DNA from 4 places in the Pantoea sp. BRR-3P genome. Region 3 is predicted to be linked to each of the others. Evidence: riboswitches for the same ligand, from Rfam matches in the RefSeq annotation. Region 3 holds a riboswitch; each other region holds the start of a gene.
The links. A riboswitch is a leader RNA that binds a small molecule or an ion and turns the genes downstream of it on or off. The one in region 3 is predicted to bind thiamine pyrophosphate.
Positions count from the first base shown of each region.

Region 1: another riboswitch for thiamine pyrophosphate. It lies ahead of thiC (phosphomethylpyrimidine synthase ThiC); the one in region 3 lies ahead of AAGR08_RS22230 (long-chain fatty acid--CoA ligase).
Region 2: another riboswitch for thiamine pyrophosphate. It lies ahead of thiM (hydroxyethylthiazole kinase); the one in region 3 lies ahead of AAGR08_RS22230 (long-chain fatty acid--CoA ligase).
Region 4: another riboswitch for thiamine pyrophosphate. It lies ahead of AAGR08_RS20200 (FAD-dependent oxidoreductase); the one in region 3 lies ahead of AAGR08_RS22230 (long-chain fatty acid--CoA ligase).

Region 1 covers NZ_CP155066.1:3,789,924-3,793,436, reverse strand. The annotation lists gene thiE (thiamine phosphate synthase) at 1-493, opposite strand, end outside; gene thiC (phosphomethylpyrimidine synthase ThiC) at 490-2,412, opposite strand; TPP riboswitch at 2,502-2,602, opposite strand; gene rsd (sigma D regulator) at 2,841-3,347, opposite strand; gene nudC (NAD(+) diphosphatase) at 3,436-3,513, shown strand, end outside.
Region 2 covers NZ_CP155066.1:1,255,626-1,259,138, reverse strand. The annotation lists gene fbaB (class I fructose-bisphosphate aldolase) at 1-817, opposite strand, end outside; gene thiD (bifunctional hydroxymethylpyrimidine kinase/phosphomethylpyrimidine kinase) at 965-1,765, opposite strand; gene thiM (hydroxyethylthiazole kinase) at 1,762-2,547, opposite strand; TPP riboswitch at 2,581-2,676, opposite strand; gene AAGR08_RS05745 (hypothetical protein) at 2,912-3,115, shown strand; gene ahpF (alkyl hydroperoxide reductase subunit F) at 3,184-3,513, opposite strand, start outside.
Region 3 covers NZ_CP155067.1:589,713-593,225, forward strand. The annotation lists gene AAGR08_RS22225 (acyl-CoA reductase) at 1-657, opposite strand, end outside; gene AAGR08_RS22230 (long-chain fatty acid--CoA ligase) at 654-1,736, opposite strand; TPP riboswitch at 1,836-1,962, opposite strand; gene AAGR08_RS22235 (DksA/TraR family C4-type zinc finger protein) at 2,099-2,365, shown strand; gene AAGR08_RS22240 (hypothetical protein) at 2,413-3,513, opposite strand, start outside.
Region 4 covers NZ_CP155067.1:122,240-125,752, reverse strand. The annotation lists gene thiS (sulfur carrier protein ThiS) at 1-116, opposite strand, end outside; gene AAGR08_RS20200 (FAD-dependent oxidoreductase) at 100-1,044, opposite strand; TPP riboswitch at 1,173-1,292, opposite strand; gene AAGR08_RS20195 (6,7-dimethyl-8-ribityllumazine synthase) at 1,475-1,912, shown strand; gene AAGR08_RS20190 (MFS transporter) at 2,010-3,320, opposite strand.

The DNA of each region.
Region 1 (3,513 bases), on a different replicon from region 3:
CGCCGATTGCAACGGTTGGCACGTCCTGCAAACGTGCCAGATGGCGTTTCAATTCCACCACGCCCTGCGGGGCTGATGGCATGTCTTTGGTTTGCGTGGGATAGATATGTCCGAGCGCAATGTAAGAAGGGCGCAGCGCGAGTGCGCGATCCAGCTCGTTATCATCATGCGTCGATAAACCTAAGCGCAATCCAGCCTGACGAATGGCCGCTAGATCGGCAACATCGAGGTCTTCCTGACCAAGATGTACGCCATAAGCATGATATTTGATGGCTAAGCGCCAGTAATCATTGATGAACAGGCGTGCGCGATACTGCTTGCCAAGTGCAATCGCCTCGCGCACTGCATCTTCAACTTCATGATCCTCGCAATCTTTAATGCGTAGCTGGATAGTGCGCACACCGGCTTCCAGCAGGCGCGCGATCCACTCCACGCTATCAACTACTGGATACAGCCCCAGTTTTGGGGCGGTGGCAGGAAAGGCGTCGGTCATACTTTTTCCTCTTTTAGGGTATCGGCAGCGTGATACAACTCGCCGCCACGATTGCGGAAGGCATCCGACATTTGCGCCATGCCCACCTCTATGGTCTGAGCTTCAACCTGTTGACGGGCGGCAAATTCGCGGACTTCCTGGGTAATTTTCATCGAGCAGAATTTGGGGCCGCACATCGAGCAGAAGTGCGCCACTTTTCCCGATTCTTGCGGCAAGGTTTCGTCGTGGTAGGCGCGAGCGGTATGCGGATCAAGTGCCAGGTTGAACTGATCTTCCCAGCGGAATTCAAAACGTGCTTTGGACATCGCATTATCGCGAATCTGCGCGCCCGGATGGCCTTTCGCCAGATCCGCAGCGTGCGCGGCGATCTTGTAGGTGATCAGCCCCTGCTTCACATCCTCTTTATGCGGTAAACCGAGGTGCTCTTTAGGCGTCACGTAACACAGCATGGCGCAGCCAAACCAGCCAATCATTGCCGCGCCGATGCCGGAAGTGAAGTGATCGTAGCCCGGTGCGATATCGGTAGTGAGTGGACCGAGCGTATAAAAAGGGGCTTCGTGGCAGTGCTCCAGCTGCTCGGTCATATTGCGGCGAATCATCTGCATCGGCACATGGCCCGGACCTTCAATCATCACCTGCACATCATATTCCCAGGCAATTTTCGTCAGTTCGCCCAGCGTATGCAGCTCGGCAAATTGCGCCTCGTCGTTGGCATCCTGAATTGAGCCCGGACGCAGGCCGTCGCCCAAAGATAATGCCACATCGTAGGCAGCACAGATCTCACAAATCTCGCGGAAGTGCAGATACAGGAAGCTTTCGGTATGGTGCGACAGGCACCATTTCGCCATGATTGATCCGCCGCGTGACACAATGCCGGTGAGCCGTTTAGCCGTCATGGGTACATAGCGCAACAGCACGCCAGCGTGGATAGTGAAGTAATCGACGCCTTGCTCCGCCTGTTCCAGTAGCGTGTCGCGGAATATTTCCCAGTTGAGGTCTTCGGCAATACCGTTCACCTTTTCCAGCGCCTGATAAATCGGCACCGTACCAATCGGCACCGGGCTGTTACGCAGAATCCATTCGCGCGTTTCATGGATATAACGTCCGGTAGAGAGATCCATCACGGTATCTGCCCCCCAGCGCGTTGACCACACCAGTTTCTCCACTTCTTCTTCAATCGAAGAACTGACCGCCGAGTTGCCGATATTGGCATTCACCTTCACCAGAAAGTTGCGACCAATGATCATCGGTTCGGATTCGGGATGGTTGATGTTAGCAGGGATGATGGCGCGGCCGCTGGCCACTTCCTGACGGACAAACTCTGCGGTGATATTTTCCGGCAGGTTGGCGCCAAAGCTGTGACCGGGATGCTGCTGTAGCAGCACTTCACCACGAATACGCTCGCGGCCCATGTTTTCACGCAGCGCAATAAACTCCATCTCCGGCGTGATGATACCCTGACGTGCATAGTGCAGTTGGGTAACGCAGCGACCCACTTTGGCGCGGCGCGGCTGTGGCAGATGCTCAAAACGCAAATGATCCAGGCCTTCATCTGCCAGACGCTGTTGGGTGTAACTGGAACTCAGCTGGTGAATGGTTTCGCTGTCGCCGCGCGCTTCGATCCAGTTGGTGCGCAGCCTGGTGAGCCCCTGATGCACATTGATCGTGGCTTCAGGATCGCCATAAGCACCGGCCGTGTCGTATACCGGCACCGGTTCATTCGGCTCATACTGCGGATCGTCTTTACTGCCGCCGGTGTGCGTTGGGCTCAGTTGAATCTCACGCATGGGCACGCGAATATCCGCGCGGCTGCCGGTGATCCAGATGCGTTTTGAGTTCGGAAAAGCGGCTCCCTGGAGGGAATCGATAAATTCTTGCGCCTGAGCACGTTGTTCACGACGAGAGGTTTTAGCAGACATAGCAAATTTCCTATAAAAGTTGGAAGTTGCTTGTCCAGAGTTCGGAAGGAGTAACAGATACGATAACGGCATAAGCCGACATCGTGCTGATGATATCTACTCTTGTTCCCTTCGCAGGTACTAACCTGATCAGGTTCCGCGGATCCCGAATTAACGGTCTCAGCCCCTAAGGGCACTCCGACAAGGTGTTGGGTTTTACGATATAAGCTACTTTGCTTGCCATTTTGCACCTGGGCAGTGCTCGTGACCGTCACATACTTCGTGTACGCTCCGGTCCCTGCGCGCTATCCGAATGCAAACTGGCTGCGCACGCTACGCTTATATCGCAAAACCTGACTCTTCATTTTTCTGGAAGAGGCTCATAAAAAAAGCCCATTTAGCATAAGAGGGCTTTTCTCGAATAACAAGTTTTTTACAACTGCGGGCATTCAGGCCGGGCGGGCGATGACGCTGTCATTGGCAACCGGTAGATGCGCCAGCTGGTTATCCCAGGCGAGTTGTACCAGCTTATCTTCCAGCGTGAAGCGCGATTCCAGCACTTCGCCGACTTCGGACAGCGCCTGCTGAAAATCGACACAGTTATCGTCGTTAATCGCTTGCTGCAAATGACTGTCGTAGAGCTGCATGATGCGGTCAGTGTTCGCCTCAAGTGCCGGATAAATTTGCGCGGCAGCCATTAAGGGATTATCACCCTGCATCTCACTAATAATGTGTTCATACACGCTAAAATGACCGGTAGAAAGGTAATCCACCAGATTGTGGCAAAATGCATCCAGCGCTTGTTCATCCAGCGCGGTTAACGCATCTTTTTGTGGCTTCAGACCAATAAGCTCGTAGTACGTGACAAGCAGCTGTCGACGGGCGCGCAACCATGAATCAACCAATTCATTTCCGCCGCCGACACGCTTTGTCAGGTCATCTAACTGGTTAAGCATATGGGGCTCCAGGTAGGTTATAGTTGTTTATTACACACTTAATATTAGAGTTTCAGCGTGCGGTTTAACGCTAAGGACAACGATTAAGATGCAACGTGAGATCTCAAGCTTAGACGCTGGATGGTGGATTGTCAGCCATGAGCAAAAACTTTGGTTACCGCAGGGC
Region 2 (3,513 bases), on a different replicon from region 3:
GTACCAAATCAATCGGATTTTCCGTGGTCAGTTTGCTGTACACGCGCTCATCGGTGTGACCAAATTTCACGGCGTTATAGCCACCATTATTCTCAGCCATCTTCTGCTTAACGATATCCGCACCGATGGTGGCCGCCAGATGGTTGGCCTGGCCGGTCAGATCGGCGCTGGCGTGATAATCTACCCCCTCCTTCTTAAATGCATCATTACGCAGATAGGCCCACAGCACCGTCACCATTCCCAGCTCGTGTGCGCGTTCAAACGCCGCAGAGATCTCTTCAATCTGCCGACGTGATTGCTCAGAGCCAAAATAGATGGTGGCGCCAACGGCTACCGCACCTAAATTAAACGCCTGCTCCACGCTGGCATACAGCGTTTGGTCGTATTGCGTTGGATAGCTCAGGGTTTCGTTATGGTTCAGCTTCACCATAAACGGGATACGGTGCGCGTAGCGACGCGAAACCGAAGCCAAAACGCCGTATGTGGACGCCACGCAGTTGCAACTGGCTTCAATCGCCAGTTCAACGATGTTTTTCGGATCGAAATAGGCAGGATTGGCAGCAAACGATGCGCCCGCCGAGTGCTCCACGCCCTGATCGACCGGTAGAATGGATAAATAGCCGGTGCCCGCCAGACGTCCGGTGTTGTACAGGGTTTGCATGTTGCGTAATACGGTAGGAGAACGATTGTTGTCGATCATCACACGATCAACATAATCCGCGCCGGGTAAATAGAGGCTGTCCGCTGGAATGGTCATGCAGCGATGTTGAAGAAGGCTATCCGCCTCTTTGCCCAATAACTGTACGATGTCCGTCATGTTCGCTCCTGATAAATGGCTGGATTGGAACCGACACCTGTCGATTTCCCCCCAACAGCCTGGACCGGAATGCCGCAGGCTGGCAAATTGCTGACTCCATTTTTCAGACGGATTCGCAGTGAAAAAGCGGCAATCTGGCGTTACGCCCTACCACCACTGATGGAAATGGTGCACTGGCCCAATGCCTTTGCCCACTTCCAGCGAATCGGCATGCAGCAGCGCCTGCTGCAGCCAGGCTTTGGCTTCAGCCACCGTCGCCGCCCAATCATTATGCCGTGGCCGCAGTGCGGCCAGCGCCGCTGAGAGTGAACAACCGGTGCCGTGCGTGTGTTGGGTATTGACGCGCGGCGCGGTAAAACGCTGGCGTCCCGCGCGGGTGATCAGCCAATCCGGGCTCTCGGCATCACTAAGATGTCCCCCTTTCATCAGCACCGCCTCACAGCCAAGATCCAGCAGCGCATCGCCCTGCTGCAGCATGGTTTTTTCATCCTGCGCCATAGCGCGCCCCAACAGTGCTGCGGCTTCCGGCAGGTTCGGCGTGATCAGCGAGACCTGCGGCAGCAGCAGTTCGCGTACGCTGGCTACCGCATCCGGCGACAGCAGCGCATCGCCACTTTTGGCAATCATTACCGTATCCAGCACCACAAACGGCAGGCTGGCGCGTTTCAGCCGCTCGGCCACCACTTCAACGATCGCCGTTTCTGCCAACATGCCGATCTTTGCGCTATCAATGCGCACATCGTCCAGCACCGAATCGAGCTGCGCGGCAACAAAATCGGGTTCGATACGATAAACCGACTGCACGCCGCAGGTATTCTGCGCCACCAGCGCAGTGATGACGCTGGTGCCATACGCGCCCAGCGCGGAGAAGGCTTTCAAATCGGCCTGGATACCGGCGCCGCCACTTGGATCGGTACCGGCGATGGTTAATGCGTTGATGCGTTTCATACTGTCATCTCCAGCGTCCAGAGCGCATCAAGAAAAGCCGACGCAAAACTGCCCGGCCCCTCGACTTGACGCGCCGTGATTTCACCGGCTAGCGACATCACACGACAGGCAGCGGCCACATGCAGCAGACGCTCGCCCGGTAAGCTGGTGAAAGCCGCCACCACCGCCGACAACGCGCAACCGGTGCCGACCACCCGCGTCATCAGCGGACTCCCGCCGGGGATCGCCAACGTTTGAGTGCCATCGGTAACGTAATCCACTTCGCCGGTTACGGCGACGACAGTGTCATAGTCACGCGCCAGCTGTTGCGCAGCGCTCAGCGCGGCATCGGCCTGATGCAGACTATCCACGCCACGACCGCCCGTTGCCTGATTAGCCAGGGCGAGAATTTCTGAGGCGTTACCACGAATCGCCGCCGGATGCAGACTAAGCAGCTGCTGGCAGAATTCGGTGCGCAGCGTTAATGCGCCGACCGCAACCGGATCCAGCGTCCACGGCGTGCCGGCTTTTTGCGCGGCCTGCACCGCCGCTAACATCGCGTCTCGACGATCGCGCGTTAGCGTGCCGACGTTTATCAATAACGCATCGGCAAACCCGGCAAACTGCGCGGCCTCTTCAGCATCAATCACCATCGCCGGAGAAGCGTGCAGCGCCAGCAATACATTTGCGGTAAAGGTTTGCACCACGTCGTTGGTCATACAGTGCACCAGTGGCGCTTGCTGTCGCAGGAGGAGCAAGGATTGCGCGAGTTGCGCAGTGGAGAGAAGGTTAGGCTGTGTCATAAAGCTCCCAACCGGCGATCAAGAAGGCGAATGCGGTCAGGCATCTGACTTCCCTACGCTGGCATTATCCAGATCAGGTCAGCGGGTGTATCTCAGCCCTGTGTTACAGGGGCACCCCGAGTCATAGCATGAATGTATTGCTTCATGCCGCAGACAGGATAATGGCAGCATCGGAGCTTGTAAATCAGTGGATGCCTCGTTCATTCATCGTGGGCGAACGAGGACGTTCCACGCCGCACCACCTTAAAATCGAGACCTGTCTGAATAACGCTTGATAAATATCAAGCCCATCTCGCGTGAAAATCGGCCTAATGGCATCCCGGATTTAAAGACAGACACCGCCCACCCCAATCCGGTAGCGATAATGAAATTAAAATTCTTCAGCTTTATTCCGCATGCACATCGATGGCGCAACGTCCAAATATCCCGTAAAGGTGCAATTTCGCCAGCGGGTCGCCACTATTTCTCTACTCATGTAGAAGCACAATGCAAAAGCTGCGGTGAACGACTGCATAAAGTCTATTACCGCGATATCAGCGATGCCGAAGCAAAACGCTGGTTAGGCTAAGGACGTATAAAGATAAAAAAAAGCCCCGCAACACAGGTTGCAGGGCTATTGCGTGGCTATCGCAAAAATTATTCAGCCGGTTTAGTACGAATCAGATAATCAAAGGCGCTGAGTGAGGCTTTCGCACCTTCACCGCTGGCGATGATGATCTGCTTATATGGCACCGTGGTGCAGTCGCCGGCGGCGAATACGCCTTTCAGGCTGGTTTCGCACTTGGCATCAATAATGATTTCGCCCATTTTAGTGCGCTCAACCGCACCTTCTAGCCAAGTGGTGTTTGGCAGCAGGCCAATTTGCACGAAGATGCCGCTCAGCGCGATTTCGTGGCTGGTTTGGTTATTACGATCGATGTAGGTCAGGCTGGTAACCTTACTACCGTCACCTTTCACTTCCGTGGT
Region 3 (3,513 bases):
TTCCGCGCTGCCGCCCTGCCACCAAACCACCGCCAGACACGCGCCAAGTTGAGGATCGATTTCGGCCAGCAGCTGCGCAAACCAGCTCGCCATCAGCGGTTCATTGCCGGGTAATTTGCCAATGGTGCCGGCCTTCACCAGCAAACCACAAATCAGGCTCCACAGCGGTAAGCCCGGCACATTGCCAGCCCAGATATGCAGCAGGAGTTCCGGGCCAAACGCACGGGCAAAACCGCCTTTGGGCCGTGGCTGAAAATCATCCAGCATCTGCGGATGGGCGAAGTCCTCCGCCAGAAAGCGCTTAAGCTGCGGCTGGCGAAATGTCTTGAGATAACCGGTGAGGCCAAGGCGCACCATGTCTGCGTCATAGCCCGTCACGATCGGCAGCAGCTTTTCGGCCTTGATGCGCAAGGGATGCGTGCGATCCAGCAGTCGCGCCACCGCTTCATCAATAATGGTGATGATCTGCGCCACGCTCAGCTGATGCAGATAGGCGCGCGCATTGGCGCGTACGCGGGCAGTCAGCGCGATAATTTGCGCTTCGTCCAGCGCCGGAACATCCACTTCCACGATCTCACTACCCTGGCCAAATCGCAGCATGTGCCATTGCACTTCGCTGGCGCATAAGCCCGGCAGATGCCCCGCCACTTCTTTCACGGATTCACCTGCGCGGCAGCCAGAAAATCTTCCATGGTCAGTGAGCATCCCTTTGCATCCGCGCCGGTTACCCGTCCAAGCAGGTGAAAACCACCAGGCACGATGACGCCCGCATCCTCCGTCAGCAAAGCGGAAACGGAATTGAAATGCGCCAGATCGTGATGTACCAGCACGCCAACTTCGCCATCGGGCATGTCGTCGCCGGTTAATGGGTTCACCACACGCGTGCGGATCCAGTGCGGGCCGGATTTGACCGGCGGGCAGATTTCATTGCCCTCGTCATAAAATTGCGTGCTGATTTCCGTCATGCCGTACATGTTGATGCACTGCGCGCGTGGAATGCCAAAGGCATTGGCAAGCGATGTGTAAAATGCCTCTGCGGCAACCTCGCGGGATTGGCCTTTAAATCCGCCGGTGTCAAGAATACGGCTGCCGGCGGGAAGGGAGAAACGACGCTGCTGGCGCTGCATTTCGTCCAGCAGCGGTACAAAGCTGTAGCTGGCACCCAGCAGCGCATAGGGTTCACCGCTGTTTTCAGCCTGCTCAAGCGCGGCGAATACGCGTTCCACGTCGAGGCCGTGTTCACCCACCATCACTTCACTTGCGGGTGTACCAAAGGCCTGTACCGCCAGCGCCAGGTATGTCGCCAGCGAGGAGTTTGGCATCGCGACGGTATCCGGAAACAGAATCCCCATACGAATGCGATCGACGCCTGCCATAAAGCGCTGGCGGAAATTCAGCATCATCGAACATTGCCAAACGTCCAGCGTTGGATGGTAGCTGCGACCTTTGACTGTACCGGTGGTGCCGCTGGTCATAAAAACAGTCTGCATCGCTTCGATGGGGCCACAGCTCAGGGTAAAGTCTTTGAAAGCGGTAATCGGAATCGCCGGAATATTGCGCCAGTGTTGCACCGTCAGCGGCGTGCGTCCGCGCTGGATGGCGAAGCGGCGATAGGGTTGGTTGTGGGCGAATTGATAGGCGAAGATTTCGAGGGCCAGCTGGTTGAAATCGTCATCCGAGCTGTCGCTGCGCTGGAGGAAAGCCAGCAACGTTGAGATTATTGCCGATTCGGTCATGTTCGTAGCCACCTTTGCGATTGCATTAAAACTCCCCGGCATCACCCGAAGAGCGCGAACTGTCCGCTACAAAGCACAAAGATGGAATCAGGGCGTGCAAGCCCTGCGGTTCCGCATCCCTACGCCGGTATTAGCCGGATCAGGTTCGGAGGGTCACTACGATGCCAGTAAAAAACACCAGCCGGTAGAATCTCAGCCCCCTAACAGGGCACCCCTTGGAACAAGCCGCAGTCTAGGATGGCGCCTGATGATGTGTCAATAGGAGTAAAAAGACGGCTGATGTTGCACGGCATCTTTGCCTGACCGGCATTTATTGCATGTTGCCTTATACTTTGTTTATGGCTTTGCGTAAGAGGTGAAATATGGCGGGCGGTTGGTCTGATGATGGTGCAGTAAACAAACAAATTGATGCCACGGTAGATGATGCAGTGGCACGGGCGCGCAGTCATCTCGGACACGGTGAAAGTGCCGAGTTTTGCGATGAGTGCGGCGCTCCCATCCCGGAAGCGCGCCGTGCGGCGTTAAAGGGCGTGCGTTACTGTGTAAATTGTCAGAGTAACATTGATAAAAAACAGGCGGCGATCGGCGGTTACAACCGTCGAGGCAGTAAAGATAGCCAGCTAAGGTAATCAAAAGATGATCTCCTCGACAAGAAAAGTACATACCGCCAGTGGCGCTAAAATATGTCCTTTGAAAATAAAATGTCCTTTGTTAACTTTGCGAGTGGCGTGGCCGATATAACACCGTCTTCAATGGTGGTGTTAAAAAGCATTACCCTCAACTGACTATCGGTGATCGTTTCCTTTAAAATCCCCTCCAACGATTTCTTATAATTTTGATTGTATAAGTTTGACTTCGTGAGCAGGTTAGCAACATCCTGCTTATGGTTTTCATATATTTCGGCCGCATTGAAGAATGAAAGTTGGTGATAATAAGAATTGGCTTTATTTAATGAAATAGATATGTCACTTGGATGATAAACAGTTTTAACACTCTCTGTGTTGATGAGGAAGATGACATCATCATTACTTTCATCAACGTAAGGATACTTATAGGGAAAAAGAAAATCTCTTTTCAAGATCGTATTGCAGTATGCACAAGAAGGAATGAAATTAGCTAACGTCAAGGAGAATAAAGAAAATACTGATTTATTATAAAAATGATCCAATTGCGCGATGGCTTCGCCTTGTTTGTCTTTTTTGTAAGTCTCGATGTACTGCCTATTACAATAAGGACAGATTGGGACATTTATTTTTTGAATAATATTATACCTCGTTTCTTTATCAATAAAAGAATAATCAAATACCTCCTTGAAATTAACGTTAATTAATTTTAATTCTTTAAGAATCAGATCATAAAACGCCCAGTACTTTTCATTGCTTTTTTTGGCATTGTCGATAAGATTTGCGTTTACCAGCCCAATCAGCGGAGTAATACTGTTATCTCTGAGGTCACGGTAAATGCCCTTCATTTCATGATTCTTTACATTCACAAGAGAGTGGCGTTTAACATAATCAAAATACGCTTTCCCTTTGATTAAAAAATCTTTCAACAATAAATACCCGGAGATAAATAATTCTCCTTTCAACCCTTTAAGATTATTGTTGTCAAAAGGGTTAGTCAGGATAACTTCGATAAAATCATTGTCTAGCGACACATTATTTGGCAGAGTAATTAATTTATGTTTAATGGTTAACCGCTTGCTGGCAGGTAAGGTCATTTTTTTTGAAATGAGATCGATGTAATTCTTAACGAAACTTTCATCATCAAATGGCGT
Region 4 (3,513 bases), 260 kb from region 3:
AACGTGCCATTAAAGGCGGTGGCGACGCAGGCCACATCAATTTGCTGCTCGATCAGCAGTTCGCTCAGGCTTTTTGCTTCGGTGCTGATAGCGCGCCCGTTAAGCTGAATAATCATAAGATTGCTCTCCAGATAGGCGCTGCATCAGCTGTTCAGCCAGCATCGGTGCCAGCAGAAAACCGTGGCGATACATGCCGTTGAGATAGAAGGTGTGATTTTGATAGTGAATTTCCGGCAGATTGGCCGGATAGGCCGGACGCAGCCCGCTGCCGCTCTCAATTACCCGTGCCTCCGCCAGCGCCGGATGAATGGCGTAAGCGGCACTGAGTAACTCCATCATGGCGCGGGCACTGATTGGGCTGGCGTCATCGCTCTCAATCATGGTAGCGCCGAGCATAAAATGCCCGCCGCGACGCGGCACCAGATAGCAGGGAAAACGCGGATGTAGCAGGCGAATCGGACGGGAGAACTGCACCTCATCGCTGTGCAGAATCAGCATCTCGCCGCGCACGGCGCGCAGGCGCGGCAATTCGGGCGCGGCATGAATGCCACGGCAATCGATAATCTGACCGCTCGGCGCATGCGAGTTGAAGGCTACGCCGCGCGCAATCAGCTTCTCACGCATTTCCTGCAGCGCCAGGCGCGGGTCGAGGTGCGCTTCCTGAGCGAAAAACAGACCGCGCGCAAAGCGCCCTTCCAGCGCCGGTTCAATCGCACCAGGTTCAACCCATTGATGCTGCTCGGTCATGCGGGCAAAGCGGTTAAGTTCCTGGCTGTCGCGCGGCGGCGCCACCACCAGCGTTCCCTGATGTGCAACGCTGCTGACGCGCTGTTGCCACCACGCGGCGGCGTGCTGTCCAAGGGTTATCACCTCACGCGGCGCGCTTTCGGCTTCACACCAGGGCGCCAGCATGCCGCCGGCATACCACGATGCCGGGCGCCGCGATGCATCGTCGATCACCTCAACGTCTTCGCCGCGCTCCGCCAATAATGTTGCCACGCACAAGCCGGCCACGCCGCAGCCTAGCACGCTCCAGCGGCTCACAGCGCAGGTTCCATGATGTTCAAAAAGGGAAAATTCACATCGGCCTCTCAGTGTTTACTGAGACCCGCAGATACAGGTGAAGGGAAATGGCGCCACGATCGAGCTTGCCTTAGCGCCAGACAGCCAAGCTAACAGACTGTCAGTCTTCCTACGCCAGTATCAACTGGGTCAGGTTCAAAGGGTCGCTAAGCCGCGCAGTGCGCTATTAGCCTCTCAGTCTCTGTGGCGAGACTCCCCCGACGCGTCTATTTGTATTGCAGGCGATGGTCGCCGTCAAGCGCGGAATAACTGTATAAAGGGTGTGGTTAAATTGTTTTCTCCATACTCAAACCCGTCATAATTCGAGCTGGTAGATTAAAAATGTTACGTATGATATACAAACACATTATTTTATGCGCAAGAACAAATTACAGGTGATGTCGAAATAACCATGAACACTATTAAAATTGCATTTATTAAAGCCGGATGGCACAAAGAAATTGTCCATAATGCCCTGGTAGGTTTCGAAAAAGAATTAGCCGATCAATCTATTGCCGCGGAATTAAAAGTGCTGGAAGTGCCTGGCGCATTTGAAATGCCGCTGTTGGCTAAGCGTCTGGCTGAAACCGGCAAATACGATGCGATTGTCTGCGCGGCGCTGGTGGTGGATGGCGGTATCTATCGCCATGATTTCGTTGCAGCAGCGGTGGTTGATGGCCTGATGAATGTGCAGCTCACCACTAACGTACCGGTGTTTTCCGTTTCATTGACGCCGCATAACTTCCAACCGGTAGACGTCATCGAAAACTTCTACACCGAGCATTTCATCAAGAAAGGCAAAGAAGCCGCACGTGCTGTGCTGGCTATTCATAATCTGTCGATTGATTGAAACGTTAAAAAGGGAACACCTTATCAGGCATTCCCTTTTTATTTATTCTGACTTTCTATTGTTCATATTCAGAATAGTGCCAACCTTGCCAGCTTCACTATTTGGCACTCATCAAACGATCGTCCTTCATATGTCTGCGCGGTTCTGAAGGGTTAATATCACACTCTTTTGGCAACAACAGCGTAAAGATCCCCGCAATCACCAGCGAACCCGCCAGCCAGCAGATTGCCACGTTTTGGCTATAGAGCAGCGTCATGATGCCAACTAAGTACGGCCCACAGAATCCCCCCAGATTGCCAAGCCCATTAATCACGCCGCGTGCGCTACCCGCCACTTCCGGCGCAGCGATACGTCCGGGAATAGACCAGAACGGACTGGTCGCTGCTTTCAGGAAGAAGCCGCATACCACCAGCGCGATATAGGCGGCAACCACGTTCTCATGCAGCACCACCGAAGCCAGCAAGGCAGCAGCGAAGCAGAACAGCGAGACCATTACCCACAAACGTCGCTTACCGGTGCGATCGCTCAGCCAGGAAATCGCATAGATACCGAGCACTGTCGCCACAAACGGAATGGCGGCCAGCAGGCCGACGCCCGCCATGTTAGTGCCGGTGAGATTTTTCAGGATACTCGGCAGCCACAGCGTGTAACCGTAATCGCCAGTTTGGTAGAAGAAGTTAAGCGCCACGAGCTTCATCAAACCTGAATTACGGAACACCGCTTTTAACGGGGCTTTACTAAGCGGTGCTTTTTGGCGATGTTGCGCCTTTTCACGCGCCAGTTCGCGCAGCAAATACGCCTTTTCACGTGCGGGTAACCAGCGCGCCTCTTCGGGACGATCGGCGATTACCAGCCACCACACCAGCAGCACAGCGGCAGAAAGCAGACCTTCAATAATGAACAACCAGCGCCAGTCCAGCACGTTAATGATGTAGCCGGATATCGGTGCGGTAAACATGCCGCCCAACGGCGCAAACATCATTACAAAAGCATTAGCGCGTCCCAGTTCCTTTTCTGGAAACCAATTGCTGACCATGGTTAACACCACCGGTAACATGCCACCTTCCGAGATACCCAGCACGAAACGCAGCGCCAGCAGCTGATAATGGTTGGTAACAAAGCCGGTGGCGATAGACACCACCATCCATGCTGCCAGCGACCACGCAATAAAGCGTTTACCGCTGCCATTTACGGCGATACGTCCACCTGGCACTTGCAGGAACAGGTAGCCGATAAAGAAGATGCCACTTACCACACCCGCCATTTGGCTGGTGATTGCCAGGTCTTGATCCATGCCGCCAGGCAGCGCAAAGCTGATGTTGACGCGATCCATGAATGAGACGATGCAGGTAATGAGAATGGGGGCGATAACGCGATACCAACGCGTTCCGGGGATTTTTTCTTGCATGCTGCCCTCTCCATGTTAAGCCAGGTTGCTTAGGTTCAAGGCTTTCTATTAAAGAGAGTATGGGAATAATTATTGCGATCTTAATCACTGCAATTAATGTTAAGAAATTGTGTTACTTACGCTGTGATCGTGCGAGCAAATCGGCGTGACTATAAAAGCATCGTATTGGTATATATAGAAATAATGCGTGCTC